Regions from separate parts of the Shewanella sp. SR43-4 genome, predicted to be linked through region 1. Evidence: predicted binding sites of a transcription regulator. Region 1 holds the regulator's gene; each other region holds the start of a gene.

Region 1 (10,201 bases):
AAAGTGCTATACAAGAACATGAGTTAACTTATTTCTGGACAAAAGTGGATTTAAGATAGACCTACGATCACTAACGCTTAAGATCGCAAGGTTCCACACTGCACGGGCCAAATACTTTGTCATTCCGGCAATGTTTTTGAGCCGGAATCCAGCTTTGTTTTTTATATCTTGTACTTATGGCCTTCGGCCTACTGCCGCTAACGTCGTGGCGCTTCGCCCACACCAGACCAAGTGGAAACCAACGGCTGTTCGCTCTTTACAAAACAACAGCTGCGAAAAGTCGCCATGGGGTCAGATTTAACTTTGACCTACATTTGCAGACTGCTTCGGCCCATCATGCAATAAAGAGTGAAAATACTATCGCTTCCGATGGTACATCTGATATGAATGGATTCACGAATGTCGTGATGGCAGGATGCCAAGGAACGACCTGTACCACGAAAGCTAGCGGGCTAGCTCACGCACTCTTTTATAAAAAAGACTTCAACGGCCTCAAGTTCAAAGCTGAATTTAGGCTTTTTCAATCAAGGAATCTAAATCATTTATGGACAAAAATGAGCTAGAACCAAACTCTAAAAATGACGACTAGTGTTAGGAAAAGTATGGGAATCGAATATTCGATAACGCCCAACTCAGCGGGCAATTGAAGCGCAGCGAAAATTGATCCGCTGCAGTTGCTTGTTAAACCTCGCCAACACGAAGAATACCTCTAAAGTCTTCCTCTACAGCATTGCGAGCTTGCCCCATTTCATAATTTACTTTTTCAAATAATTTTTGAAGATTCGGAGTGTCACCCTTACCCAATGATTCACCGGAGTTGATAGCAACGCGAGCTTGGCCCAGCGTCTGCGCTGCGGCCACATAAAACTCAGATACTATTTTTGCTATGTCAGCAGAAAAATATATTTTGTTCTTCTCAAAGCTTTCAACAAAAGAATCAAATTTTGGTAGTGCCAACTCATATGCTTCTTGTTTTGATGGCTTGTCCCTACCGAAGTAATCAGGTCGAATTGTGTCGTATATTGCCTCGTGTAGCTCAACTAATAGCTTGTAAACATCATCAATAATTGAGGCTCGTTTTTCGATTAGCTTTGCATGACCTAGTTGTGCTGCGTGTCTTTCAATCTGTAGTTCATGCTCAAGTGATTGAGTTTGACGTGCATGTGAAGATTCAATCTGCTTCAGTGCCGCATCAAATTGGTATTTTTCCCTCATATGAATGCGATTTTTCCATATGGCACCTAAAAAAGCTGAAAATGCAGCTAGTATCGCCGCTGCTCCCCCGACTTCTTTTAACGTGAAGCTTAAAATTTCATCCATTATCGATTACTACTCCATGAGGTTTAACAGCGTATTAACGAGAATTCCGATAAACATCCTGAGAAGCTCACCAAAACACAACATCCAAATGGCTTTAATTATTAATGATTTTAGTAACTTATCAGCTTAAATAATCCAAATCAATCACCTTTTAGTCTAGGCAAAAGCAAGAATTTAGATAATTGAGAATAATACAAACTCGTTATGCAGAGCAGATATGTTAACAAAAATCAGCTAATTCAATTAGATAGAATTATCCTTTAGGTAAAACCGAGAATTTTCGCAATTACATAACGAGAAACAACACTGTTGTTCTAACACAAATGAATTATAACTGTGTAAAAACACAGTATGCTGTCGCAAAGATTCTATGATGTTAATCGTAGATAAATTTATATCAAAATGGTGCTTTCATAAATTAGCGATAACTAAGTTCGAGCAAAGTTTAAATTGGATGCTCTCTAACAAGCTTTGGGGCAAAGACGTGTTTCAAGGTGGCCTAGTGAATGACCGTAAATTGCACAGAATTACTAAATCTCTACTACGTTCTGCCCCTGATAATGTTAAAATCTCCGCATCAGAATTACCGAGAAACTCAATGTTTATCCATCATGTTAACGGCATCGACTGGCTAGTGATCACAGCTTTTGAAGAACTGAAAACTATGTTTATCGAAGAAGCCGGTACGATACCCTCTTGCTTCTCTACCGCCAGCGAATTGAACCTGGTTGATCAAGCAAAGCGAACTTATAGATATTTGCCTACTCTCAGCGGCGTAATCACCGATATCGGCACATATCAAAGACAGGGTAACGAAGAAGATTTGGACCCACAGCTTGCCTGCTTAGTTGAGGGGCGTGGTCGGGTATTTATCTATCACGGCGGCTTTGTAGCTTTTGTGGATGACGAGCAAACCTTTATTACCCGAATAGACTGAAAATTATTCAGTAAGTTGAAATTGGCGAATTGGCATCCCTAGCAAGGAATGGGGCAAAACCAGGTTAGCTGTTAACTTAACATTCGTACCAAATGAAGCTAAATCGAAGAGATAGAATGACCCAGTGTAGATGCGCCTGAGGGTATCGAAAACAGGGATGTTTTCGTTAAGCGGCCATGGATGGCGCAAAGCGTCCCGAAGTAGTATCTGCACATCAGCTCACTGCAAGTGATTAACTGCATTGAAGGTACAAGCTTCAAACTCATTTAACCAACACCCACTCAGCTAAACACGACTCAACCAAACATAAAAAATGCCAAACCTTCATTCGAAGGCCAACAAAATTTAGGCACAACGAGTTCGTTTTCTTGACTTAGAAACGGACAAAAGTAAGTCAGCACTAAACCGCTCTATCACACCTTTGTAATCGCGACATTCGCTATCCTGTAGCACACTTGCAGCAGGTAGTGAGTAGCAATTAAATCATGTGATCAATCAAACTTAACCGAACAAAATAAGCTAAGTTAATCAATATCTCACTTACGTTGTTGTAATAAGAGTTGCTTTTCACGAGCAAGCATTACCATGCGAAACATGCCCCACGCCATAATCACAGCACCTAAAAGCAACATGACATTAACAATGACAGCTTGGTTAGCGAGTATAGGTAAAAAATCTTGGTCAAATCCGGCAACTAAACCGTAAATGCCTAGACCAAACAACAGTGCTCCAGGGAAATCAATTAAGGCGACTATCATCATACTGCGATGAATTCTAGCCAACTCGGCTTGGGTGTTATTCTGTGTCATTTGCTCATCCTTGCCTAAATACACTTAATGAGTATCTATTACAGATACCACGATTATGCCCAAAATAGCGCTTTGCAATTGAAGTATCAGCGTCATCAACGGCAACATAAACCATCCAATTGAGGATATGGTTATTGCTATCATGCCAGCAAATAGCTTATTGACCAACATACCATTGGTTGTTAAACATCAGCCAGAATAGTCACAAACAAAAAAGCCTTCAAACGAAGGCTTTCTGAATAATTATAATTCGATTGTAACAAGTTGCGGTTATTTAAATACCGGTAAGATATCTGCCATTGCCAGTAAGTGACATGTTGCGGTCACTATCCCAAACAACACCACAAGCACAATCAGTGGCGTTCCGCCTGGCACCTTAAAGCCAACATAATCGGGATACTGCTGCCTCACCTTATAAGCCAGCAAAGCTGGAACAATCACAGCCCATATGGTGGCTGCAAGTGCAGCAAAACCAATGGCGAGGATAAACCCATTCGGAAACAGCAAGCCCAATATTGTTGGCGGGATAAACGTAACCGCTGCAGTTTTAATCCGTCCGGTGCGCGAATCATCAAAACCAAATAGATCAGCAAGGTAGTCAAACAGACCTAATGTGACACCTAAAAATGATGATGCCACGGCAAGATTGGCAAACAGGGTCAACATGCTATCAAGCCATTGGCTGGCAATAACCCCTGACAACGCTGCAACTAACACCCCAATATTACCGCCTTGGGCAATAACATCGGCAAACTGGCTGCGCTGAATATTACCCATAGTTGCCACTAACCAACACACATAAATCACTAATGCGATTGTGGTTCCGCTAATGATAGCCTTAACAATGGTTTTAGCATCTTTACCGTAATATTTAACTAAACTGGGTACGTTACCGTGATAACCAAAACTGGCTAAGCCAAAAGGAATCGCAGCGAGCAGATAAGGTAAGTAACGCGACTCACCATCGGGTGATACCAGTTTCACGGTATCGATATCGATCAATAAATTACCAATGGCCAAGAAGAAGGTAATGACCATGCCACCAAGCATGATGGTGGTAATGCGATCAACCGCTTTAGTACTGACAAATACCACTAGCGCCAGCACCACGGCAAACACTAACCCTGCCACACTCTGAGGTAGACTGACACCCAATGCCGATAAACTGTGATTAACAATCGATCCGCCACCACTGATATAGGCATAAGTTAAAATGTACAACACAAAGGCTATAGAGACGCCGTTAATGACTCGCCAAAACTGCCCTAGGGTTACTCGAGTTAAGGTATCGAAACTGTCACCGGGTTCAAAATGCAAGTTAGCTTCTAATAACAGCAAACCCGACATTAGCATGCAAAACCAGACGCCGAGCAACATCGCTATTGAGTAACCAAACCACATCCCTGCACCAACAACTGGCAAGGAAAACATTCCCGCACCCACTGTAGTGCCAGCAATGATCATCGCCCCACCCAATACTGACTTACCACTAGTGCGATGCTTGGCCGCATTCATATGGTTTGCCATTATTGTCCGTGCTCCGCATCCACACTGTCTACTATGGTTTGTTTCACTGACGAACTCAGTAACTTGTTGGCATGATCTCGAATTCTGATCACTTCGTCACGATGTTCAACACTGCATAAGTAACCTAGTTCTTTTAACTTAACACTCAAGGTGTTATACAGTTTTTTGTCATAAAACTCTGGAGCGGTAATCCCGTGAAGTGCGCCTAGTCGTTGGGCCAACAAGTGACTGTCGGTTTCAAGAGCAGAACGTTCAAGCTCAGGCTTTATCGCCAGTAAATTAAAGATAATGGCATAACGCTGCAAGGTCTCACTGATCGTTTCAGCCAGAAGTAATACTTGGGTAATATGACGAGGCGTGATGACAAAGTTATCATTGTCGCTCAACAAACCTTGCTCAAGCATAAAGTCTAAAACGCCATCAACATATTTAGGCACATCATCAATGCCCATAAATAACTCTGCTTTCAACAATGGATAAAAATCCATCACGATGGCATGAATGCGCGCGCGATCGCAGTCATCATAGCGCAATAAACAACTGGCAATTAATGACGGTATCGCCATTAAATGAATAATATTATTACGGTAATAACTCATGGTGATGGCAATTTTTTCATCAACAGAAATAATCTCACCAATAGAATCTTTGGTACTAACAAACTTATTTAACGACAAACAATGATCAACAATCGACTTACCATCACCCTCGGCGACCGATGCGTAATCGGTATAAGGTACGGTTTTCAATAAGGCTAAATACAGATCAAGTTGGCGTTCTAACTGACTTCTTTCTAATGCATTTTGCTCTGAGGCTAATAACACTAAACTGGTTAATGTTACCGAGCTCGCGGCGGCAGCACCGTTAATATTGGTCATCACGCGGTTAGCGAGTAAATTAACCGATGGAGTAAACCACGATGGTTTTTGATCAGGCTCTTTCGCCAGTTCGCTACGCCATTCTGGCGCTTGTTGATTTAAGAAGTGCTGTAAGTTAATCGGCTCACCAAAATTAACATAACCTTGGCCAAAATTGCCGAGTTTACGCAGCGCACCAAATAACTGCCAAACAGATTCTTTTTTCTTTTTCTTGCCGCTTAATTCTTTGTGGTAAGTGGCCACTTCCATCACATGATCATAACCTAAATATACTGGCACTAACGTCACTGGGCGCTCTATGCCGCGTAGTACACTGTTTATGGTCATTGCCAACATGCCGGTTTTAGGCGCAAGTAAACGCCCTGTACGCGAACGCCCACCTTCGGTGAAATACTCAACCGAATAACCTTTAGCAAATAACTGATCTAAATACTCACGAAATACTGCGGTATACAGTTTATTACCATTAAAGCTGCGGCGGATGAAGAATGCTCCACCACGGCGGAACATTGGCCCTGCTGGCCAAAAGTTCAAGTTAATACCGGCCGCAATATGCGGCGGAACCATACCCTGATAATACAAAATGTATGACAGCAACAAGTAATCCATATGGCTGCGATGACAAGGTACGTAGACAATTTCATGGCCATCATGGTGAAGCTGTCTTACCTGTTCAGCACCTTTGATATTGATACCGCTATATAATTTATTCCATAACCAAGTGAGAAAACGCTCGGCAATGCGCACTAAACTATCTGAATAGTCTGCGGCAATTTCATCGAGGTATTCAATCGCAGTTTCACGGGCTTTTTCAGGAGATACTTTTTTGTTGACCGCTTCTTCTTCAATAGCCTTTTTAATTGAATCTGACTTTAATAAAGAGGCAAATAGCATTTGACGATTAGGTAATTGTGGCCCTGTCATAACTTTACGTTGGCGACGGAAATGCACTCGCGCGACACGGGTTAATTTATGCGCAATTCTTTTATCTGTACCGTGCTCATCCGCCATATGGCGCAGCGATAACGCATTAGAAAACTGCACAAAATTATGTCGCCCTAAAAATAAAATCATCAGCCACTTACGTAACCAAGTTGGGTTTTCTCTTTCAAAAACAGCCGCTGTCATGCTGTCTTCTTCCTTACCAGGAGTACGTCCCCAATAAAGACAAACTGGCACTAATTGAATATCAAGGTCAGCATTCTCACTATGAAGCGATAATAAACGGGTAAAATAATTAAGGAACTTCTCACCACTTTCACGTTTACCAAATAGAGGTTTACGCCCCTCTAAACACACCACTCGAGGCACTCTTAAACCATCAAGCTGTAACGGCTCATAAGGACTTGGCATACCAAATCCTTCAGTGATTTCGCTCAAGGCGGCAATATCACTAATAGATTCCGTTTTCATCAAATAAACCAAGGGCTTGGTCGGATCTATATTGAGGTCATCAAACGGATCATGGGGCACCACAATGGTCTGTACCATCCATTTCTGAACCCATTTTAATGCTTGTAAAAATATTGAATCTGGTTTTGACATGGTTATTTTCGCAACATAAGCCATTGTAATATTATCGTATAGGATACCAGAAACCACCCTGCTTACACTATCTGGCCGACTTATCTTTACGCGTAAGCTCTCACTTTAAGGCATAGTGCAAGATAAAAAATATATAATAACTAATAAAAACATCAATTTAAGTTACAAAAAACCAATAAAACACAAAAAATAGTTGGTTAATACTTGCACGAACACAAACACTGTATATAATGACAGTCACTGTATAAAAAGACAGGAATCATCATGAGACCGTTAACGCCGCGCCAAGCAGAAATATTAGACTTAATTAAAAACAATATCGCCGAAACAGGTATGCCACCCACTCGTGCTGAAATTGCGAAACGTCTTGGCTTTAAAAGTGCTAATGCTGCCGAAGAGCATTTAAAAGCATTAGCCAAAAAAGGCTTTATCGAGATCATGCCTGGAACCTCTCGAGGTATTCGCTTACCTCATGAAGAACAGATTGAAACCGGTTTGCCTCTGATTGGACAAGTTGCAGCTGGTGAGCCTATTTTGGCTCAAGAGCACGTTGAACAGTATTATCAAGTCGACCCGAGCATGTTTAAACCTGCCGCAGACTTTCTGTTGCGCGTTCGTGGTGACAGCATGAAGAACATCGGTATTTTAGAAGGCGATTTACTCGCGGTTCATAAAATGCAACAAGCACGTAATGGCCAAGTTGTAGTAGCGCGTGTTGATGATGACGTCACCGTAAAACGATTTGAACAAAAAGGTAATGTGATTTATCTGCACGCAGAAAATGACGATTACACCCCGATTAAAGTTGATTTAAGTTGCCAAAGCCTAACCATCGAAGGGCTTGCCGTTGGCGTTATCCGTAATGGAGATTGGTTATGAACAAACTAATGGGCATCGCGCCACGTCACCCAGGCTTATGGGTAGATTTAGCTGAAACAGAATTGCATGGCAACCAAACCATTCGCACATTACAAACAGTCACCCAAGGTGAAGCTGAGTTGAGCCAGTTGTGTAGTCAACTCGCCACATTGAGCCAACAAGGTCGATGGATTGTGTTAATTAGCCCACCACACATTGGCTATAAACATATGCTGGCAAATGCTGGCGTGAGAATGGACCGTATTTTACTGGTGCACACTAAAGACGAAGTCGAAACCTTATGGGCGATGGAAAAAGCGCTTACCAGTGGAACATCAAGTGCTGTCGTCACTTGGACAAGCTCACTTGACGCTCGTGATAGTCGTCGATTAGAAATTGTGGCTAAAAGTGCACGGGCTTTAGGTGTGGTAATTGAGGATGTGAATGCTCACTTACCTCACAAACATCAACTTGTTAGCCCTACATTAATAAATGGAACAAGTAATTTTTGCTCATTTCACTAAGCATTAACCCTTACTTACCAAGCCCTGTATTGAATTCAGGGCTTTTTTTTCATCTTTTTTCAGTCAATTAGCCAACAAAGTGATCTTGATCAATGTTTAATCTACAGCTAATGTTGTTCCCAAGGATGAAATATTATTCATCTTTAATTGGACATGAATGACAGTGATTAAGATTACTTTCAGACAAATGAGCCAACTCAATATTGATAAGTTCAGTAGTAGGTACAAGCGTGGTGCACCGCTAATAATAAAACCGTAAACAACCTGTTTACTGCCACCAAGGTACTTTGAGGTCATCAAACTTTTTTCGGGAACCGAAAAGTTTGCATAGAGCAGAGAATTACTGTGTGACTTTTCTTTGTAATTGCTATTTGCAATGAACAGAGGAGCAGTCTTGTGAAGCAATGGTGGTATTGTTTACTGGTGGTGTTTATAGCACTTCCGCTTGGGGCATCAGAAATGTCCCTCAACATGACTCAAGGCGTGACAGATATCAGTGGTAAGGTTTATGGCCTCCACATGACGATACTTTATATCTGTTGTGCCATTGGGTTAGTGGTGTTTGGGATCATGATTTATTCAATGATTTACCATCGCAAATCAAAAGGCGCTGTTGCGGCAAATTTTCACGAAAGTACTAAAGTGGAAATAGCTTGGACCGTCATTCCTTTCATCATCTTAATCGCCATGGCTATTCCAGCCACTAAAACCTTAATTGCCATGGAAGACCCCAGCAATGCGGATCTCACCATCAAAATTACTGGGTCGCAGTGGAAATGGCATTACAGCTATTTTGATAAAGACATCGAATTTTACAGCACATTATCGACCCCCAGAGATCAAATCGATGGCATAGAGGCTAAAGGAGAGCATTATCTTCTTGAAGTCGATAAACCACTCGTACTGCCCATTAACCAAAAAGTGCGTTTTTTAATGACATCAGATGATGTGATCCACTCATGGTGGGTTCCGGCTTTTGCGGTTAAAAAAGATGCCAATCCAGGCTTTATTAATGAAGCATGGACCCGCATTGATAAGCCCGGAATTTATCGTGGCCAATGTGCCGAATTGTGCGGTAAAGACCATGGATTTATGCCCATTGTGGTGCAAGCATTATCAGAGACAGATTTTGATAACTGGTTAGTAGAGCAAAAGCAACTGGCCAGTAATGCCGCTGCTGCGGCAGCAGCATCACTGTCACAAACCTTATCTCTTGAAGAGTTAACCACCCAAGGTGAACAGATCTATCTTGCTCGTTGCGCCGCTTGTCACCAACCTAATGGTGCCGGCCTTCCAGGCGTATTCCCATCACTAATTGGCAGTCCTATCATAAAAGGCCCTATTGCAGGTCACCTCAACATCGTCTTAAACGGTAAACCAGGAACCGCAATGCAAGCCTTTGCCAAGCAACTTACCGCCCAAGAGATTGCCGCAGTGATTACCTTTGAGCGTAATGCTTGGGGCAATAATACCGGTGATGTTGTTCAAGCTGCTGATGTGAGTAATTTCTCTGGCGGCAATGAAGCAAGTACTGAAGCAAGTACTGAAGCAAATAAGACTGAAAGCACAATGGCCGCAACAGCAACTGAGAGTACCAATACTGCGACAGAAAAAGCGACTCAGGCTCTTGAAACCGTCGTAAAGGCTGTAACGCCAGAGGTTGTTGCCGTTGAAGATCTGCCCACCTTAACCTTGGAGCAATTAATCACAGAAGGTGAGCAGGTTTATGCCACCACTTGCGCCGCATGTCATCAAGCCACTGGTGCTGGTTTGCCAGGCGCTTTCCCTTCACTTATTGGCAGC
Region 2 (10,201 bases), on a different contig from region 1:
CTCTGAAGCTTTAACCGCTTCAAAATGAGCAAAGTCAAAACGTAAGCGCTCAGGGTTAACTAATGAGCCCTTCTGAGACACATGCGAGCCTAACACTTGACGTAATGCAGCATGCAGTAAGTGAGTGACGGAATGATTTAACTGAGTACGATGACGTAAATTTTTATCCACTTGCGCAATTAACTGCTGACCAATAACTAATTTGCCTTGGCTTAATTGACCTTCATGACCAATAGCAGGGCCAAACTTTTGCGTGTCGTTAACAATAAACAGTAAACCTTCAGCTGTCAGTTGACCTTTATCGCCCACCTGTCCACCTGACTCTGCATAGAATGGCGTATTATCTAGCACAACAACGGCATCTTGACCGGCAACCACAGTATCAACCGCTTTACCGTCAACATATAAACCAATCACATTAGGCTGACCAGTTAACTCGGTATAACCACTGAATGCGGTTTCGGCGTCGATAATTAATTGGCTATTATAATCTGCGCCAAAGTTACCTGCGGCTTGTGCGCGACTTCTTTGCTCCGCCATTGCGACTTCAAAGCCTGCTTCATCAACATTAATATCACGTTCACGACAAACATCAGCGGTTAAATCAACTGGAAAGCCATAAGTGTCATACAGTTTAAATACCGTTTCACCATCTAAAGTATTACCTTGTAGCGTATTTAGCGCACTATCCAAAATCACCAAGCCACGCTCAAGTGTACGAGCAAACTGCTCTTCTTCTGCTTTTAAGGCTTTTTCAACAATGGCTTGTGTTTGTTTTAAACCATTAGCTGCATCACCCATAACGCTAATGAGTGTTGGGACTAACTTATAGAAAAATGCATCGGTAGCACCAAGCTTATTACCGTGACGAACTGCGCGACGAATAATACGACGCAATACATAACCACGGCCTTCGTTTGATGGCATAACCCCATCGGCAATTAAAAATGCACAAGAACGTATATGATCAGCAATAACCCGTAATGATTTATTTTCTAAATCAGATACACCAATAATTTCAGCCGTTTTTGCGATGAGTTGTTTAAAGATATCGATTTCGTAGTTTGAATGCACACCTTGCATAATTGCTGCAATACGCTCAATGCCCATACCTGTATCAACCGAAGGTTTAGGCAATGGCAACATTTCACCGTCGGCTTGACGGTTATATTGCATAAATACAATATTCCAGATTTCAATAAAGCGATCGCCGTCTTCTTCAGGCGTACCAGGACGACCACCCCAGATATGATCGCCATGATCATAGAAAATTTCGCTACATGGGCCACAAGGTCCGGTATCACCCATCTGCCAGAAGTTATCAGACGCAAACGCGCCACCTTTATTATCACCAATACGGATCATATTTTCAGGTGCAACACCAATTTTTTGCGTCCAAAGTTCATAGGCTTCGTCATCTGTTTCATAAATGGTGACACATAAGCGATCTTTTGGCAGCTTGAGGGTTTCAGTTAAAAAGGTCCATGCAAAACGGATCGCATCTTCTTTAAAATAATCGCCAAAACTGAAATTACCCAACATTTCAAAAAAAGTGTGGTGACGAGCGGTATAACCCACATTGTCTAAATCGTTATGTTTACCACCAGCACGAACGCAACGTTGTGATGTTGTTGCTCGGCTATAGTTGCGCTTATCCATACCGAGGAACACATCTTTAAACTGATTCATACCCGCATTGGTAAATAACAGTGTTGGGTCGTTAGTGGGAACGAGCGAGCTGCTATCAACAACCTGATGTCCGTTATCTTCAAAGTACTTTAAAAATGCACTTCTTAACTCTGCTGTAGTCTGAAACATGAAATGGCCCTGAATAGAGAAAATACAAAAGTAACGAGCTTGATATGCAAGCTAGTAAATGTAGGCATTATATACTGAATTTGTCGAAAGAAGCGAGTTGAGTCAGTTGATTATAATCTCGACAAAATCGATAGAATAACGATCTACTGGCCCGATAACGACGGAGATAGCGAACTCACTCCACTGATTATTTAAGCGGAATATGCATTTCTATCTTGTCTATAAATAAGCTCGTTGATCATAGCTAGGACATAATTTGACTAATCAATCTGATAAGCAACCAAATCAAACGCATAAGAAACCAAAATAGTTAACATTTTGGCGAGTCTGGTAATCAGCAGAATCGTGATGTGATAAGAAATAATGTGATTAAAAAGGATGTGATTAAAAAGGATGCTATTTAGCCTAACCGACATTTGATAGAGCAACTTGTCGCCGTACATTTCTCAATGTACCCAACTTTACTTAAAAATGATTCAATCACCTTAACATTAGCAAACACAAATAAATGCTTACCAAGGGCTTTAAAGGCTTTAGATATTTTGTTTGCTTAAAGCGGTGTTGACTATAGCTGGCATGATTAGCCATTGCGCATAACAAGTGTCACTTAAAAGGCGCTGAGTTTGCCATTATCTGCAACATTTAGACTGGATGGCTTTTAAAATATGGTGAGTGTAAAAGATGGTGAGTGCGTGTAACGAGGCGACTCTATGGCGGGAATTTTCGCGGCGCGCAGAAGCGCTACCGCGATAAATATGACTGGCTAATTTAGAATACTTCACCTGTTTCAAGGTCAATATTCTCATCACTTTCAGTGGTTGAGTCTGATGAGTTAGCACCACCATTCAATAACATGCCACGAAGAGTGGTATTAATTTCATCGGCAATAGCTGGATTTTCAGTCAAAAATTTACCAGCATTGGCACGGCCTTGACCAATTTTTTCGCCTTTGTAGCTGTACCAAGCACCGGCTTTATCAACCAGCTTGTGTGCAACACCTAAGTCAACTAGTTCGCCGGTACGGTTAATACCTTGTCCATAAAGGATCTGGAATTCAGCTTGCTTAAATGGAGCTGCAATCTTATTTTTAACCACTTTAACGCGAGTTTCATTACCGATGACTTCATCGCCATCTTTAATCGCACCGGTACGACGAATATCTAAACGAACAGATGCGTAGAATTTAAGTGCATTACCACCTGTGGTCGTTTCTGGGCTACCAAACATTACACCAATTTTCATACGAATTTGGTTAATAAAAATAAGCAGTGTGTTTGATTGCTTAAGGTTACCAGCAAGTTTGCGCATCGCTTGGCTCATCATACGAGCGGCAAGGCCCATATGCGAATCACCAATTTCACCTTCAATTTCTGCTTTTGGTGTTAATGCTGCAACAGAATCGACAACGATTACGTCTACCGCACCTGAACGCGTTAACGCATCACAAATTTCTAGTGCTTGTTCGCCTGTATCTGGCTGTGAACAAAGTAAGTTATCAATATCTACGCCTAGCTTTTTGGCATAAATTGGGTCAAGAGCATGTTCAGCATCAATAAACGCACAGGTTTTACCTTCGCGTTGCGCTGCGGCAATCACTTCAAGAGTTAATGTGGTTTTACCTGATGACTCTGGGCCGTAAATCTCAACGATACGTCCCATTGGTAAACCACCCGCACCAAGTGCGATATCCAATGAAAGCGAACCGGTAGAGATAGTTTCAACATCCATTGTGCGATCTTCGCCCAACTTCATAATTGAGCCTTTACCAAATTGCTTTTCAATTTGGCTTAATACGGCGGCTAGCGCTTTCTCTTTGTTTGGATCAACCTTCATTATAAAACCCTCTTAAGGCATTCAATACGTTTAGTAAAATGCTATTTTGACTTAGGTGAAATGATGTAAACCATTTCATTATGTTCATCAGTATACTGTATAGTCATACAGTATCAAGTGCTGAGGGCAATTTTTTTTAAACCTTAGCGAATTGCCTTTTTACATCAATATTTTATCTCCATATACTTTTTTGTTTGAATCTATTTATACCCTAGGGGCAAATATTGTTAAGATTAGCCTCATAAGATTTACGTCCTAAGATTGATTAATAGTGAAGTGTTCATAATGACAGTGATTGATACCAGCGATTTAGAAAAACACACCCCGATGATGCGTCAGTATTTAGGCTTAAAAGCGGCCCATCCTGATATGTTATTGTTTTACCGAATGGGTGATTTTTATGAGTTGTTTTACGATGATGCTAAGCGCGCTTCTGAAATGCTGGGGATTTCACTTACTGCTCGTGGAAAAAGCGGCGGCGATCCTATCCCAATGGCTGGAATCCCCTATCATGCTGTAGAAGGCTATTTAGCTAAACTAGTCAATATCGGCCAGTCTGTAGCCATTTGTGAGCAAATTGGTGATCCTGCGACATCAAAAGGCCCAGTTGAGCGCCAAGTCGTACGCATTGTGACCCCAGGTACCTTAACGGATGAGGCTTTACTTCAAGAAAAACACGACAATTTACTGGCGGCGCTTTATCAAGGTAAAAACGGTTTTGGATACGCTACCTTAGATATTTCATCAGGTCGTTTTGTGGTTGCTGAATTACCTACTCGTGAAGCCCTAGAAGCTGAATTACAACGTACTAATCCTGCCGAGTTGCTCTACAGTGAAGATTTTACTGACATGTTATTAATCAATAATATGAAAGGTATTCGTCGCCGTCCAGAGTGGGAATTTGATTATGATACTTGCGTAAATTTACTGCTTGGTCAATTTGGTACCAAAGATTTACATGGCTTTGGTATTAGTGATGCACGCTTGGCATTACAAGCTGCAGGTTGTTTAATGCAGTATGTCAAAGATACGCAAAAGATGGCACTGCCACACATTAATTCGATTGTGCGTTTTAACCAATCTGAATCCATTATTTTAGATGCCGCGACGCGACGTAACTTAGAATTAACGCAAAACTTATCTGGTGGGCGTGAAAATACCCTGTCGTGGGTACTCGATAATACTGCCACACCTATGGGCAGTCGCATGTTACAACGCTGGATCCATGAGCCACTTCGAAATAGACAAACGATTCAATATCGCCATAACGCCGTAAGCGAGTTGATTGAGCAAGATATATATCACCCCCTACATGAGCAGCTGAAGGTTTTAGGCGATATTGAACGTATTATGGCTCGTTTGGCACTGCGTAGCGCCAGACCTCGTGATTTTTCACGTTTAAAGCAAGCGCTAGCACTGCTACCTGAAATTCAACAAACATTAGCCGTATGCCAACAACCAAGATTGACAGCTTTAATTCAATTATTGGGTGAGTTTCCAGAACAACACGATTTATTAGCACGCGCAATTGTTGATAATCCGCCAGTATTAATTCGTGACGGTGGCGTAATCCGAACGGGCTACAATAATGAATTAGACGAATGGCGTAAGTTAAGTGAAGGCGCAAGTGATTATTTAGTCGAACTTGAAGCTCGCGAGAAACAGCAAACTGGAATTAACACTTTAAAAGTAGGTTATAACCGCGTCCATGGATACTACATTGAAGTCAGCCGTTTACAAGCTGATAGAGTGCCACTGAGTTATCAACGTCGCCAAACCCTTAAAGGCACCGAACGTTATATCACTCCAGAATTAAAAGAATACGAAGAAAAGGTACTCTCAAGCCAGGGCAAAGCGCTCGCACTTGAAAAACAACTGTGGGAACAGCTCTTTGACTTATTGCTACCTAAATTACAAGAGTTACAACAGTTTGCCAGCGCAGCGGCTGAATTAGATATATTAAGTAATTTTGCCGAGCGTGCAGAAACCCTTAATTATCAATGTCCACAAATGACGCAGGATATTGGTATTCATATCAATGCTGGACGCCATCCTGTGGTAGAGCGCGTCAGTCAAGCGGCTTTTATTGCTAACCCTGTGGTATTAACACCTAAACGGCAAATGCTTATTGTAACTGGCCCTAATATGGGCGGTAAATCAACCTATATGCGTCAAGTGGCACTGATTACATTAATGGCACACATAGGCTGTTTTGTTCCTGCTGACTCAGCTCAAATTGGTGAAATCGATCGGATATTCACCCGTATTGGCGCATCAGACGATTTAGCATCTGGTCGCTCCACCTTTATGGTTGAAATGACCGAAACGGCTAATATTTTGCATAATGCGACCGCAAACAGTTTAGTGTTAATGGATGAGATAGGCCGCGGTACTTCAACCTATGATGGTTTATCGCTGGCATGGTCTGCTGCAGAATATCTCGCGAAAAATGTCAGTGCACTGACATTATTTGCCACTCATTATTTTGAACTCACCCAACTGCCAGAGCTGTTACCATCAGTAATGAATGTGCACCTAGATGCAATAGAACACGACGACACCATTGCCTTTATGCATTCAGTGCAAGAAGGTGCGGCAAGTAAAAGTTATGGCTTACAAGTCGCGGCGCTAGCCGGGGTTCCCGCTGCGGTCATTAAGGCGGCAAAACAAAAGCTACATCAACTTGAAAATAGGGATATGAGTTCACCACAACATAATCAGGCTCAAGTGAGTATGAATTTATTACCACCAATGCCAGAGCCATCAGCAGTATTGGAAAAGTTAGCACTAATTAACCCTGATGATTTGACCCCTAAACAGGCATTAGATTATTTATATGAATTGAAGCGCTTAAACGACGTGAGCTAACAAATAGTGCTAGTTATTATTCGCGACGATAACAACGGTGGAAGTCTGCAAAGACTTCCATTTGATATTTACGATTAACTGACGCAAACCCGCTACTAATTAGCTGTTAGCAATATACTGCATCAAAAGGATAAACGTACCGAGGGAGTGAGACAGGCATAAAATAGGCTATAGACAATATGATTGTCTTTCTAACAAGTTACTGAACTGAGCTTAAATTGTCATATCGAATAGTGAGCAATCGATCACAATCACATCAATCACGTTGGTATTGATTGTCGGGATAAACCTAAACACATGAGCAAAAAGTAATCTCTCATATAGGCTTTACCCGCATATCAACAATAGCTTAAGTTAACGTTATCCAAAATTTAGCTATCACAAATGATTCAAGTTAAATTAATTAATCACCAGTAACTGAGTTATGACAGTAAACGTTCACTGTCCATTAGTCTCTGAATAATGCTTCAACAGAAAGCCCTTGAGCGCCCAATAAATCTTTTAAACGTTTAAGCGCTTCCACTTGAATTTGACGCACACGTTCACGTGTTAAACCAATTTCAGCACCAACATTCTCTAACGTTGAAGGTTCATATCCAAGCAAACCAAAGCGTCTCGCCAGTACTTCACGTTGTTTAGTATTAAGCTCATTTAACCATCCAACTATCGAATTCGATAAGTCTTCATTTTGCACCCGATAATCCGGGCCTACTGAATCGTCATCAGCAATAACATCTAATAAAGCCTTCTCATTATCGCCGCTCAGTGGTGTGTCGACAGAAGTAATTCGTTCATTTAGTTTCAACATGCGACTGACATCACCCGTCGACACATCTAACTTTTCTGCAATTTCTTCAGCAGTCGGTTCGTGGTCAAGTTTTTGCGCCAGCTGTCTTGCGGTGCGTAAGTAAACATTTAATTCTTTAACTATATGGATAGGCAGGCGAATGGTGCGGGTTTGATTCATAATTGCCCGTTCAATTGTTTGTCTGATCCACCAGGTCGCGTAAGTAGAAAAACGGAAACCACGCTCTGGGTCGAACTTTTCCACCGCTCTAATTAAACCTAAATTGCCTTCTTCAATAAGATCGAGCAACGCTAATCCGCGGTTGTTATATCTTCTGGAAATTTTAACGACAAGACGGAGATTACTTTCTATCATGCGGTTGCGAGATTTTTCGCAGCCTTTGAGGGCTTTACGTGAAAAAAATACTTCTTCCTCTGCTGTTAGTAGCGGGGAAAAACCTATTTCACCTAAATATAATTGAGTGGCGTCTAAATTTTTCTGTAAGTCATCTTGGACTTTTTCTTCAATATCGAGTTGTTGCACCAAATTAGCATCATCGGTTGCAACTTCTGGTGGTTGTTTAGCTAGATCGACAAGACATTCTGCTGAAGCAGTATTATTTTTGCGGCTCATAATTGCTCTCCCAAACCTAATTTATGTTATTTAATCTACTGCACTCGCTTATCCTCCGTTATTTATGTTGCTAAACAATTACTGTTTAGGTAGATATCGTAATGGGTTGACAGACTTACCATGAAAGCGCACTTCAAAGTGAAGCATAACTTGATTAGTCCCAGTACTGCCCATTTTTGCAACTGTTTGACCTGCCGTCACATATTGCCTTTCCTTAACCACTATCGTGTCAGCATGCGCATAAGCACTTAAAAAATCATCATTGTGTTTGATAATCACTAAATTGCCATATCCGCGCAGTGCATTACCTGCATATACGACTTTCCCATCTGCAGCGGCTTTAATAATATCACCGCGATTACCTGCAATCTTAATACCTTGATTGCCTTGTTCTGAAGCCGAAAAATACCCGATTATCCGACCTCTAACTGGCCAATGCCATAATTGAACTTGTTGTGGTAAATTTGCGACAGAACCACTTGTATTTTGGTTAATTGTTTGTTGGGTAGTTGTTACAGAATACGCAGGCTTGACTTTGTGATCAAGCTCTTTTTTCGTTCTGCTTGAAACAGCTGCTGTGCCTGGCTTTGAAGTGACTACTGACTTTATTGTTTCTGATTTTGAACCAATTGAACTGGCAATATATGGCTTATTAATGGCTTGAGTTTGAACAGAAGCAACCTGAGTTTGAGGGGTACGAACAGTTGGCGTTGGACGATTACTTTTGGCTGCTAAATGAAGTATTTGGCCAGGGTATATAGTATAAGGAGCCGATAAATGGTTCAAGCGAGCAACTTCGGCAAAATGGCGTCCAGCTCCCCAAGCGATTGAATAAAGGGTGTCGCCTTGCTGTACTTTATATTTATCGGTTTTTAATGACCCTTTATGGTAACGAGGTCCATGATTTTTTGATGATAAACTGTCAACCGGCGCAGGACGATCTGCTTGAAAGCTGCATCCTGTGAGCATAATTGCTAAGACCATAAAGTTTGGCCAACCGGTATTCATCAAACAAAATCCTTACAGAGAAAAATACATGATTGTTAAGCTAAAACAAGCTTATTCCAAACGAACATCAGGTTCACTAACCAAAACTCAACAGTGTCGAATTGACTACGCCAAATCTCCGTTAATAAGCGGCACAAATTTAACCGCCTCGATAATCTCAGATTGGAATGACTGTCCAATACGGGTAATTTTGAGTAATTGTTGGATGTCTTCTCCAACAGGAATAATTAAAACTCCATGTTCAGCTAATTGTTCAAGCAAGGCTTGAGGCACTGTTGCCGCAGCAGCAGTCACCATAATGCCATCAAATGGACCGCGATTTGGCCAACCTTGCCAACCGTCACCGTATTTAAATGACACATTATGTAAATCGAGACGCTTTAAACGTTGCCGAGCTTGTATTTGCAATGCCTTTATTCGCTCAATAGTACAGAGCTCAGGAATTAATGACGCTAAAACGGCAGCTTGATATCCTGATCCTGTACCAACTTCGAGCACTTTTTGAGGTTGGTGCTGCATTAACAGCTCTGTCATTCGAGCAACGATATAAGGCTGTGAAATAGTTTGTCCCTGCCCTATAGGTAACGCGGTATTTTCATAGGCTTTATGAGCTAGCGCACCATCAAGAAACATCTCTCGTGGTGTAGTCGCGACAGCATGCAATACTGCAGGATCTTTAATCCCTGCCTCCGCCAACTTTTTGGCCAAATTAAGTGCTGATGTTGACGCTACCCGGGTCATATTTTTATTATCCAATCGGCTAATCCATCAAGTTGATTGTATGCTGTTAAGTCAACGGTTAGCGGAGTTATCGAAACATAACCTGCTGCGACTGCACCAAAATCAGTTCCATCACCCGCATCTTGTTCACTGCCAACTGGCCCGAGCCAGTATATATCTTTACCCGCTGGATCTTGGGTTTTTATCATACCTTCAGCTTTATGCCTGGCCCCCAAACGGGTGACTTTAATCCCTTTAATTTGTGTTAAAGGCAAATCAGGAACATTAACATTTAAAATTTGATCGCGGCTAATTGGGTGAGACAATAAACCTTTTACGATTTTCACGGCATAAATTGCAGCGGTATCATAGTGAACGAGTGATTTACCAGCCAGTGATATAGCAATAGCAGGTAAACCTAAAAAACGCCCTTCCATGGCTGCTGCAACAGTACCAGAATATAAGGTATCATCGCCCATATTCGCTCCGGCATTAATACCAGAAACCACGATATCGGGCTCGACATCACACAGC
Region 3 (10,201 bases), on a different contig from region 1:
TTTAAACTGGTTGATTGAGCTACTAATTTATTGAACCAGTTTACCCTAATCTGAATGAGTCAATAGGAGTTTGTGATGAGTACATTTATTGCAGCGTTTGTGGTTTTATTATTATTTTTTTTGCTAATGTCCATTGGCTATATCGTAAAGAAAAAAGCGGTAGAAGGCAGTTGCGGTGGTTTAGGTGTTTTAGGTATAGAGAAAGCCTGTGACTGTGATGATCCATGTGATAAACGCAAACGCCGTATGGAAAAAGAGCAAGCTCGAAATAAGTTGCTTAACCAAAATCGTATTATTTAACCTCGTTAATTATTTTAAGCTTAGGTTGTTTCACTAATGCTTTGTAAAGAGCCTTCATTTTGAAGGCTTTTTTTATGCTTGAGTATTGCTGGCCAGTTACAAAGCTTAGTTATAATGATAATGGTTATCAATTGTAAGTGTGTGAAAATAAAGGATAATTTGCATTTTACCCTATAGTGTTTTATTCTGTTTGTAATTGATCAAGATCACATTACTTCTCGAGGACACTACTATGAAAGGTCATCCTAAAGTCATCAGCCAACTCAATCGTGTACTTACTTGTGAGCTGACCGCTATTAACCAATACTTTTTACATGCTCGTATGTTTAAGCATTGGGGATTGGAAAAGCTTAATGAGAAAGAATATAAAAAATCGATTGAAGACATGAAGCATGCTGACAAGCTGATTGAACGTGTATTGTTTCTTGAAGGTTTACCTAACCTACAACAGTTAGATAAATTGCGTATTGGTGAACATGCTGAAGAAATGCTTAGCTGCGATCTCACTGCGTTAACGGAACAAATTGCCATTTTGCGTGAAGCCATTAAGGTATGCGAAACTCAGCAAGATTATGTTAGTCGCGATTTAATGGAAGATTTACTCGAAGATGAAGAAGAGCATTTAGATTGGATTGAATCACAACAAGAGCTCATCATTCAAACGGGTATTCAAAATTACCTTCAATCACAAATTAACGATTAATAGGACATTATTATGAAAGGTCATCCAGAAGTCATCGATGCGCTCAATAGTTTATTAACCGGCGAATTATCTGCTATGGATCAATATTTTGTCCATGCTCACATGTATGAGGATTGGGGATTTAACGAACTTTATACCCGTATTCTACATGAATCAGACGATGAAAAATTACATGCAGCTAAGTTGATCCAACGTATTTTATTTTTAGAAGGCACTCCAGATGTTGCCAGTCGTGAAGCGCTCAACATAGGTAAAGATGTGCAACAAATGCTACAAAATGATCTTGCATATGAATACCATGTGGCTGATCATTTACGTAAGGTTATCGGCTTATGTGAGCAAAAGGCTGATTACCAAACCCGTGAAATTTTAGAAGTGTTATTAGATGACACTGAATCTGATCATATGTATTGGTTAGAAAAGCAATTAGGTCTTATTGAACGTATTGGTTTACAGAACTATTTACAGACTAAAATGTAACGACTTAGTCGACACGTTACATGTTAATAAAGCCCAACTCTGTTTGGGCTTTTTTGTGTTCGTGAGACAATGATTGAATACTGTTTTTATATACAGTATCATTGTTTTTAATTGAGTAAATGATGATGGTTATAGAATGCGTAAAATCATTCACATCGATATGGATTGTTATTTTGCTGCGGTAGAAATGCGCGATTTTCCTGAATTACGAGGAAAGCCCATTGCTGTTGGCGGCAGAAGTGATCGCCGCGGTGTGATAAGTACCTGCAGTTATGAGGCCCGCAAATTTGGCGTGCGAAGTGCTATGTCCAGTTATCATGCACTGCAGCTGTGTCCGCAGTTAATTTTAGTGCCAGGGCGCATGGATGTATATAAATCGGTGTCTGTGCAAATACGTGAGATCTTTCATCGATACACAGATCTTGTCGAACCCTTGTCTCTAGACGAAGCTTATCTTGATGTGACTGATTGCGATGCTCACCAAGGCAGTGCCACGTTAATTGCCAAGGCTATTCGAAATGATATATTTGAGACCACAGGTTTAACCGCTTCAGCGGGTATTGCACCGATTAAGTTTTTAGCTAAAATCGCTTCCGATTTAAATAAACCCAATGGTCAATATGTCATCACTCCTAATCAAATTAGTGATTTTGTAAGAGATCTTCCTCTGAGTAAAATTCCTGGCGTCGGTAAAGTCACTTCAAAAAAGTTAGCTGATATTGGCTTAACCACCTGCTATGACGTGCAACAGTATCCAAAAGCGCAATTAATTGAGGTATTTGGCAAATTTGGTCATGTATTAGCTGAGCGATCACAAGGGATAGATCCAAGACAAATTAGTCCGCATCGGGTACGAAAGTCTGTTGGGGTTGAAACTACGTTAGCCAAAGACATTTTTACCTTAGAGCAATGCCGTCAAGTATTACCACAGCTTATCCAAGAACTGAGTGCTCGGGTTCATCGCAGTGCTAAAGATAGACAGATCCACAAGCAAGTTGTGAAGCTGAAATTTAATGATTTTAAACAGACCACCATCGAACATCGCAGTGATGAAATGTCGATTAATTTGTTTCATGATTTACTGCAACAGGCTCTGCAGCGCAGTCAAGGGCGAGGTATTCGCTTATTGGGGGTTAGTGTTGGTTTAGCTGATACAACATTGGCTGTTACAGATAATCCAGTGGCACATATTACTCAGCTTGATTTGCAGTTTTAAAGGTTAGAGTCGCAATGAAAACGCTCAAGTCTAAAACTAAAAAACGACATTTCTGTCGTTTTTTAGTTTTACGCATTAATCATCGCTACTGATTACGCTTCTTTAGCTGGAATACGCTCTAATACGGCAAGTAGCAATTCCCAGTACTGACCAACAGTGGTGATGTTGACCATTTCATCAGGGCTATGTGGATAACGAATAGTCGGCCCAATAGAGACCATGTCCATTAGTGGATAAGGCTCTTTAAATAAACCACATTCTAGACCAGCATGGATAACCATCACGGTTGGATCTTTTTTATAAATATCGTTATAGGTGTCTCGCACAATTGCCATTACAGGTGAGCTAGTATCTGGTTTCCACCCCGGGTAAGCACCGCTTAAATCAATGCTAGCACCCGATAGGTTTGATAGTGCGGTTAGCATACCGGTGACTTCTTCACGACCTGAATCAATTAATGAACGAATAAGGCATAATATTTCTACGCTTTCATCTTCAGTGCTGATCACGCCTATATTTAGTGATGTTTCAGTGACGCCTTCCACTTCATCACTCATGCGCATTACGCCGTTAGGGCAAGCATGTAATAAGTCGATTAAGGTATTTTGCGCTTCTTCGCCCATGACTTTGGTGGGTGCATCTATGGTGGCTAAGCTCAGTAGCATGCCTGGGTCTGCAACGGCTAATTCTTCACGAACTAGGGCTTGGAACGATTCAATGGCTTGCTTTAGTGCGTCAATATTTTCTGCTGGTAGCATAAATTGCACGTTAGCTTCACGCGGAATGGCATTACGCAGCGAGCCACCACTAAAGCTAACTAGCTCTAGGGCTAATTCGTCACTGTATTTAAACAAAAAGCGCGCTAATAACTTATTGGCATTACCACGTCCAAGGTGAATATTAACCCCAGAGTGACCGCCTTTTAATCCTGACATGGTCAGTGAAAAGCTGGCGTTGCTTTGTTCTGGTGCTTGCCAAGACATTGGTACACTTATCTGTGCATCAACACCTCCAGCACAACCCATGTAGATTTCACCTTCTTGCTCAGAGTCGGTGTTGATTAAGATTTCTGCATCAAGGTAACCGGCTTCTAAACCAAAAGCGCCCGTCATGCCAGCTTCTTCATCAATGGTGAGCAGTACTTCGAGTGGCCCGTGCTTAATGTCTTTACTGCCTAAAACAGCCAGCGCCGAAGACATACCAATACCGTTATCAGAGCCTAAGGTTGTTCCTCTAGCTTTAACCCAATCACCGTCTACATAAGCTTCAATCGGATCGGTTTCAAAGTTATGTACTTTGTCGGCATTTTTTTGCGGCACCATATCAATGTGCGCTTGTAACACCACGATTTTACAGTTTTCCATTCCTGCTGTGGCAGGCTTACGGATGATCAAGTTACCGACTTTGTCTTCAACAACCGCAAGGCCTTGAGCTTTTGCCCATTGCTGAATATGTTGTGATAACGCATGTTCATGCTTTGATGGATGTGGAATAGCGCAAATTTGTTCAAACCATTGCCATAGAGGCTGAGGATATAATTGAGTTAATGCAGTCACGAAACGCCCTCTAAGATGAAATCAAGTCGATATACGACACAGAATATAACTGCAATTATTTTAACATATTCTGCGCAGTTACTTGATATTGCGATACCGATTTGCCAAGGTTTAGTCCACAAATCTGTAAATAATTATGAACCCACTAATTTATCTGTATTCCTAAAGAGTAAGGATCTTGTATGACCCAAGTGAATAAAGCGGTTACCGCGTTCCAAGTGCCAATTATTGATGTCACAAGTGATGGGGCTATTTTTGAAGGCGAAGGTTGGGACGCTGTTGTCGTGATAGCGACGAGTTTAGCTGAGATTAAACAAGATGAAGTGAGTTTGCTTGCTGCACACGCCCGCCAAATTGATATGCGTGTCGGTAAAAGTGCCACGCTCCTTTTTGCACCAGGGTTGGCCGGTGGTCGATTGATCATCTCTCCAGTGGCTGATAGCGGCAATGAGTATAGCGATGTGAGGATCTTTGCCAAAGCTGCTCGAGAAGGGATTGCCATTGCTAAAGCCGCGGGTGCCACTAAACCTTTATTAGTTGTACCAAGTGTAACGGACAAGCGTTTTGCTAATGCTGAACAAGTTGCCGCACTAGCTTGTGGACAAGAGCTTTGGCAACCGTTAGAAGCACGAGAAGCAAAGTCTTTGCCACCGAGTTTAACCGCGATTGGACTATTGAATACCGCCACCCATAGTTTATTACTTAATGCGGCAGAGTCTGGACGAGTATTGGCGCGCGATCTTTGTGGTACAGAACCTGAGCGTATGTCGGCTATTGGGTTTGCACAATATTGTGTTGATGCTTTTGCTGATAGCGGTTTGGCTGTATCTGTGATTGATCAAGCCGAGCAGTTAAAAGCGCAATATCCATTATTAAGCGCTGTTGGCAGAAGCTCTTTTGATGTGGCTCGTCATCATCCACGAGTGGTAAAGCTTGAATATGTTGGTGAAGGCACTATTACCAAAACCTTATTCTTTGCGGGTAAAGGCGTGGTTTACGACACTGGTGGCGCTGATATTAAAGTTGCCGGGTCAATGGCTGGCATGAGCCGTGATAAAGGTGGCGCAGCTGCGGTTGCCGGTTTAATGAAGGCGCTATCGATACTTAAACCTAAAGGGATCAAAGTGGTCGCCGAGCTTGGGTTAGTGAGAAACAGTATTGGCAGTGATGCATTTGTTACCGATGAAATTATTGCCAGTCACGCAGGTGTGCGAGTCCGTATAGGTAATACCGATGCTGAAGGACGTTTAGTGCTAGCCGATTTGTTATCCCATTTACGTTTACAGGCTCAAACTGCGGTGAATCCACAATTGTTTTCGGTGGCGACGTTAACCGGTCATGTTGTTCGAGCCTACGGTGGTTACCCTGCATTAGTTGAAAATAGCGCGGCTAAAAAGCAAGGTGTTGCAGCGACATTAGCTGAAGTGGGGCAATTATGGGGGGAACCATTTGAGGTTTCACAATTACGTCCAGAAGACTTTGATAAAGTTGCCGATAAAAATGGCGCTGCAGATGTGGTGTCATCGAATAATGGTCCGTCTTCAATTACGGCTCGTGGGCATCAATATCCTGCCGCTTTCTTGATAAAAGCGTCTGGATTAGCCGAAACAGAACTGGCATTTACCCATATCGATATTGCAGGCAGTGCTGTTGAGGGCGATCCTCTCTACGGAAAGCCAACTGCAAGCCCTTTGGTTGCTTTATTACGGTTTTCACTTTTGTAGGTGATTCATTGTTAAGTTGTTGTAAGTATTGGTGTTACTTTAACGATCACATGCCGATAACAATGGGTTAACATAGTTTTAATCAGAAATTATTGTAATTAAATCACTTTTAATGAAGTTTTTGTGAATTAAAGCAAATAATACTTGTAATTAAATTACAGTTTTGTATAATTCATTTCGTCGGCAAGGATTATCATTGCCGGCTCTAGTTAATCCAGGATGGATATAGCCTCCAAGGATCTGAGTGACAAGTTGTCTCAATGGATTTGAGAAATGTACGTTCCAGGGAACCGAGCCAAGCTTTACTAGGTTTATGCAACTTAACTTTATTCAGGAGAAGACCATGTCTTATACAGGTAGCAGCAAATTTTATTGGCAAAACACTTGGTTTGCTGATGTGACAGTTTTACGTGGCGGTATATTCGCCATGAAACGTTAAGAATTGACCCTCTTTACGTCGTTTTAATATCCATCAACCTTTTGTTCGTCTCGTTTGACGGTTTAGACAAGGTAATAAACTAATAGATTTATTACCACATCACATTCAGTGGTGCTAGCTTTCCTTTCCCCATACGGAATGCTTGTAACATGTCTGCCTACTCTTTTGAGTAGGCTTTTTTTTACCTGAAATTTAGCCAATTGGTTAGTGCGTTATATAAAAAACTGAAATCTTTCAATAAAAAGGCAATTGATAGCTATCAAGGTCGTAAGTACTTATAATTTCCCGCTGATTCACACCTATCCTGCGTAAAGATGTCGGCTTAGCATGTAAGCATGCCTTATCCTCATCTGTAACGATTAAAACGATAAACTCAACGTTAACCTTTGCCCAAGGACCTTCGCTCCATGTTAGAAAAATTATTTAAACTTAAACAACACAACACGAGTCTTAAACAAGAAGCGATAGCCGGTCTTACTACTTTCTTAACCATGGCCTACATTATTTTCGTCAACCCTATGATGCTTGCTGATGCAGGAATGGATCATGGTGCGGTATTTGTTGCCACATGTTTAGCCGCTGCCATAGGGTGCTTAGTTATGGGCTTATTGGCTAATTACCCTATCGCATTAGCGCCTGGTATGGGGCTTAATGCTTTTTTCACTTACACTGTAGTAGGTGAAATGGGTTATAGCTGGGAAACGGCCCTTGGTGCGGTGTTCATGTCTGGGGTGTGCTTCTTAATTCTATCTCTAGTTAGGATCCGCGAGTGGATTGTTAACTGTATTCCTATGTCATTGCGATTTGGTATCGCGGCAGGTATTGGTTTATTTTTAGCATTAATTGGCTTAAAAAATGCCGGCATAGTTGTGGCAAGTCCTGCAACATTAGTGACTATGGGTGACATTACCTCATTTCCAGCCTTGATGGCGGCGTTAGGTTTCTTCTTAATTATTGCTATGGTGCATCGTGGCCTGAAAGCGGCAGTTATTTTTAGTATTTTGATCGTGACGGCTCTCGGCATGATTTTTGGTGACGTACAGTATCAAGGCTTAGTTGCTATGCCACCGTCTATTGCTCCTACATTCATGAAAATGGACTTGTCTAGTGTATTAGAAATTAGCATGTTATCTGTAGTCTTTGCTTTTTTGTTTGTTGATTTATTCGATACATCCGGCACCTTAGTTGCTGTTGCACAACGTGGTGGATTACTGGATGAAAAAGGCCGCTTGCCGCGAGTTAAACGTGCATTAACAGCAGACAGTGTTGCCACCATTACCGGTGCGGCATTGGGTACATCAACGACGACTAGCTATATTGAAAGTATTGCAGGGGTAAGTGCTGGCGGCCGCACAGGTTTAACCGCTGTGGTGGTTGGATTGTTGTTTGTTGCGGCGTTATTTTTATCGCCGTTAGCTGCTATGGTGCCAGCTTATGCAACAACTGGTACCTTGTTTTACGTGGCTATTTTAATGATGTCGGGTCTGGTGAATGTTGATTGGGAAGATATAACGGAAGCCGCTCCAGTGGTGGTGACATGTTTATTAATGCCGTTAACTTTCTCTATTGCCAATGCTATTGGCCTTGGGTTTATTTCTTACGCTGCAATCAAATTGATGACAGGACGTTTTAAAGATTTAAATTCAGGTATTTTAGTTGTAGCAGCATTGTTTGTGGCGAAATTTATTTATAGTTAATCCGTTGCCCATCAATAGGGTAAATGGTTATAAATTGGCTTAGGCCAATACAAAAAAGGGCTATTAGCCCTTTTTTTGTTTTTCTAATAAGGCGCCAATAGCCAAGCTATTTAAGCTTAATGAAACTGAGTTAGCAGGATGAGAGACTGTTTGATAACCATTTATTAACCTGAAAATAGTTAATCTCGATAAATATTCCACTATTAGCGGCTTTCACTATGAATTATCGAGTGAATTGGGTATAAAAATGAACTGAATATTTTTTGCAAGCTGAGTGAGATAAATGGGTTATCGCCGCGTAGTAGTTAAGTTAGGCACCAGCGTGCTGACATCTGGCAGTAAAAAGCTCGATAAAGCACATATGGTTGAATTGGCCAGGCAAATGGCCTCGCTTATGCGTTCAGGCGTTGAAGTTGTATTGTGTACATCGGGCGCAATAGCTGCTGGGCGAGAGCATTTACATTATCCGGTGTTGCCCGACACTATGGCGAATAAACAGTTACTTGCAGCTGTAGGTCAAAGTCAGTTAATTTTGGCGTGGTCACAATTGTTCAGTATTTACGGCTTACATGTTGGCCAGTTATTGTTAACTCGTGCTGATTTGCAAGATCGCGAACGTTATTTAAATGCCCGTGACACTTTAAATGCATTATTAGCTCATAATATTATCCCGATCATTAATGAAAATGATGCCGTTGCCACCAATGAAATTAAGGTGGGTGATAATGATAATTTGTCCGCCCGTGCAGCCTTGCTTTGCGATGCTGATTTACTGATCTTACTGACTGACCAAAAAGGCTTATTTGATGCCGATCCGCGCACGCATCCAGAAGCACAGTTGATTAAACAAGTTGTTAATATCGACGACAGTTTGCGTTTGTTAGCTGGCGGTTCTGTGTCTGGACTTGGAACGGGTGGTATGGCAACCAAACTAGAAGCTGCCGATGTGGCTCGCCGTGCGGGTATTGAAGTGGTCATAGCTTCCGGTCATCATCCTGATGTTATCGCCAGAGTAGCGGCTAGAGAGTCTGTTGGTACTCATTTTAGTGCCATAGAAAATCCATTAGAAAGTCGCAAGCAATGGATCCTTGCCGGCCCAGCTTCGCAAGGTAAATTAGTCATAGATGCTGGAGCATCGGTTGCTGTAGTTGCTAATGGTCGTAGCTTATTGTCTAAAGGTATTATTGATGTAGAAGGTCATTTTGAGCGCGGTGCGACTTTACTGATCGTGAATCAAATCGGTAAGATTTTGGCTAAAGGCATTAGCCGTTATTGTGCCAATGATTTAATTAAAATTAGCGGTAAACACTCTGATGACATAGAAAGTTTACTCGGCTATAACTACGGGGATGCCGTGGTTCATCGCAATGATATGGTCGTACTCGATAATTAAGGATAAGCAGATGTCAGCCACAGAAACAGAATATTTAACCCTACTCGGCCAACGCGCTAAAGCTGCCAGTTTTATCTTAGCGAGTTTAACGGCAAAACAGAAAAACCTGTTGTTAGCAACTATTGCCGATCACTTAGCTCAGCGTAAAGATGATATTTTACAAGCCAATGCACAAGATATCATTGCTGCGAAGCAAAGTGGTTTAACCGAAGCCATGATAGATAGGTTGATGCTGGACGAAGGACGGCTTGGCGGGATTATCGCTGACATTGATAATGTCATCGCCCTAGCTGACCCTGTCGGTAAAGAAGCTGAAAGTCGAGTATTAGATAACGGCTTACGCTTAACTCGTCGCAGTGTTCCATTAGGGGTGGTGGGAGTGATTTATGAGGCTCGGCCAAATGTCACCGTTGATATCGCCGTGTTAGCGTTAAAGACTGGCAATGCTGTGATTTTGCGCGGCGGTAAAGAAACCCTGACCTCCAATAAAGTGCTAAGTGAAGTCATTCGAGATGCACTCGTGAGCCTAGATTTACCTAAAGATGCCGTGCAGCTTATTGATTCACCTGAGCGTAGTCTTGTTAGTGGTTTGCTCAGGCTCGACAAATATGTCGATATGATTATCCCCCGTGGTGGACAAAATCTGCAGCGGTTGTGTGCTGAACAATCGAGTATTCCAGTGATTCTAGGTGG

What was found. Region 1 encodes LexA, which represses DNA repair genes until DNA is damaged. Its sites were predicted from a motif close to TACTGTATNNNNATACAGTA; they were not measured.
Region 2: recA (recombinase RecA) is a predicted target of LexA. The motif match lies at 3,745-3,764, and genes of this name have one in related genera.
Region 3: dinB (DNA polymerase IV) is a predicted target of LexA. The motif match lies at 1,562-1,581, and genes of this name have one in related genera.

The regions. Positions count from the first base shown of each region.
Region 1 is NZ_JACJEB010000006.1:96,484-106,684, reverse strand. It holds gene H5123_RS08550 (hypothetical protein) at 682-1,320, opposite strand; gene H5123_RS08545 (cytosolic protein) at 1,919-2,257, shown strand; gene H5123_RS08540 (hypothetical protein) at 2,794-3,066, opposite strand; gene mtr (tryptophan permease) at 3,337-4,593, opposite strand; gene plsB (glycerol-3-phosphate 1-O-acyltransferase PlsB) at 4,593-7,016, opposite strand; gene lexA (transcriptional repressor LexA) at 7,281-7,895, shown strand; gene H5123_RS08520 (cell division inhibitor SulA) at 7,892-8,398, shown strand; gene coxB (cytochrome c oxidase subunit II) at 8,795-10,201, shown strand, end outside.
Region 2 is NZ_JACJEB010000007.1:204,528-214,728, reverse strand. It holds gene alaS (alanine--tRNA ligase) at 1-1,818, opposite strand, end outside; gene recA (recombinase RecA) at 2,587-3,651, opposite strand; gene mutS (DNA mismatch repair protein MutS) at 3,937-6,519, shown strand; gene rpoS (RNA polymerase sigma factor RpoS) at 6,968-7,939, opposite strand; gene H5123_RS10330 (peptidoglycan DD-metalloendopeptidase family protein) at 8,018-8,950, opposite strand; gene H5123_RS10325 (protein-L-isoaspartate(D-aspartate) O-methyltransferase) at 9,053-9,688, opposite strand; gene surE (5'/3'-nucleotidase SurE) at 9,685-10,201, opposite strand, start outside.
Region 3 is NZ_JACJEB010000007.1:81,836-92,036, forward strand. It holds gene nqrM ((Na+)-NQR maturation NqrM) at 76-300, shown strand; gene bfr (bacterioferritin) at 533-1,003, shown strand; gene bfr (bacterioferritin) at 1,016-1,483, shown strand; gene dinB (DNA polymerase IV) at 1,620-2,699, shown strand; gene H5123_RS09850 (aminoacyl-histidine dipeptidase) at 2,792-4,255, opposite strand; gene H5123_RS09855 (leucyl aminopeptidase family protein) at 4,438-5,979, shown strand; gene H5123_RS09860 (NCS2 family permease) at 6,826-8,115, shown strand; gene proB (glutamate 5-kinase) at 8,399-9,508, shown strand; gene H5123_RS09870 (glutamate-5-semialdehyde dehydrogenase) at 9,519-10,201, shown strand, end outside.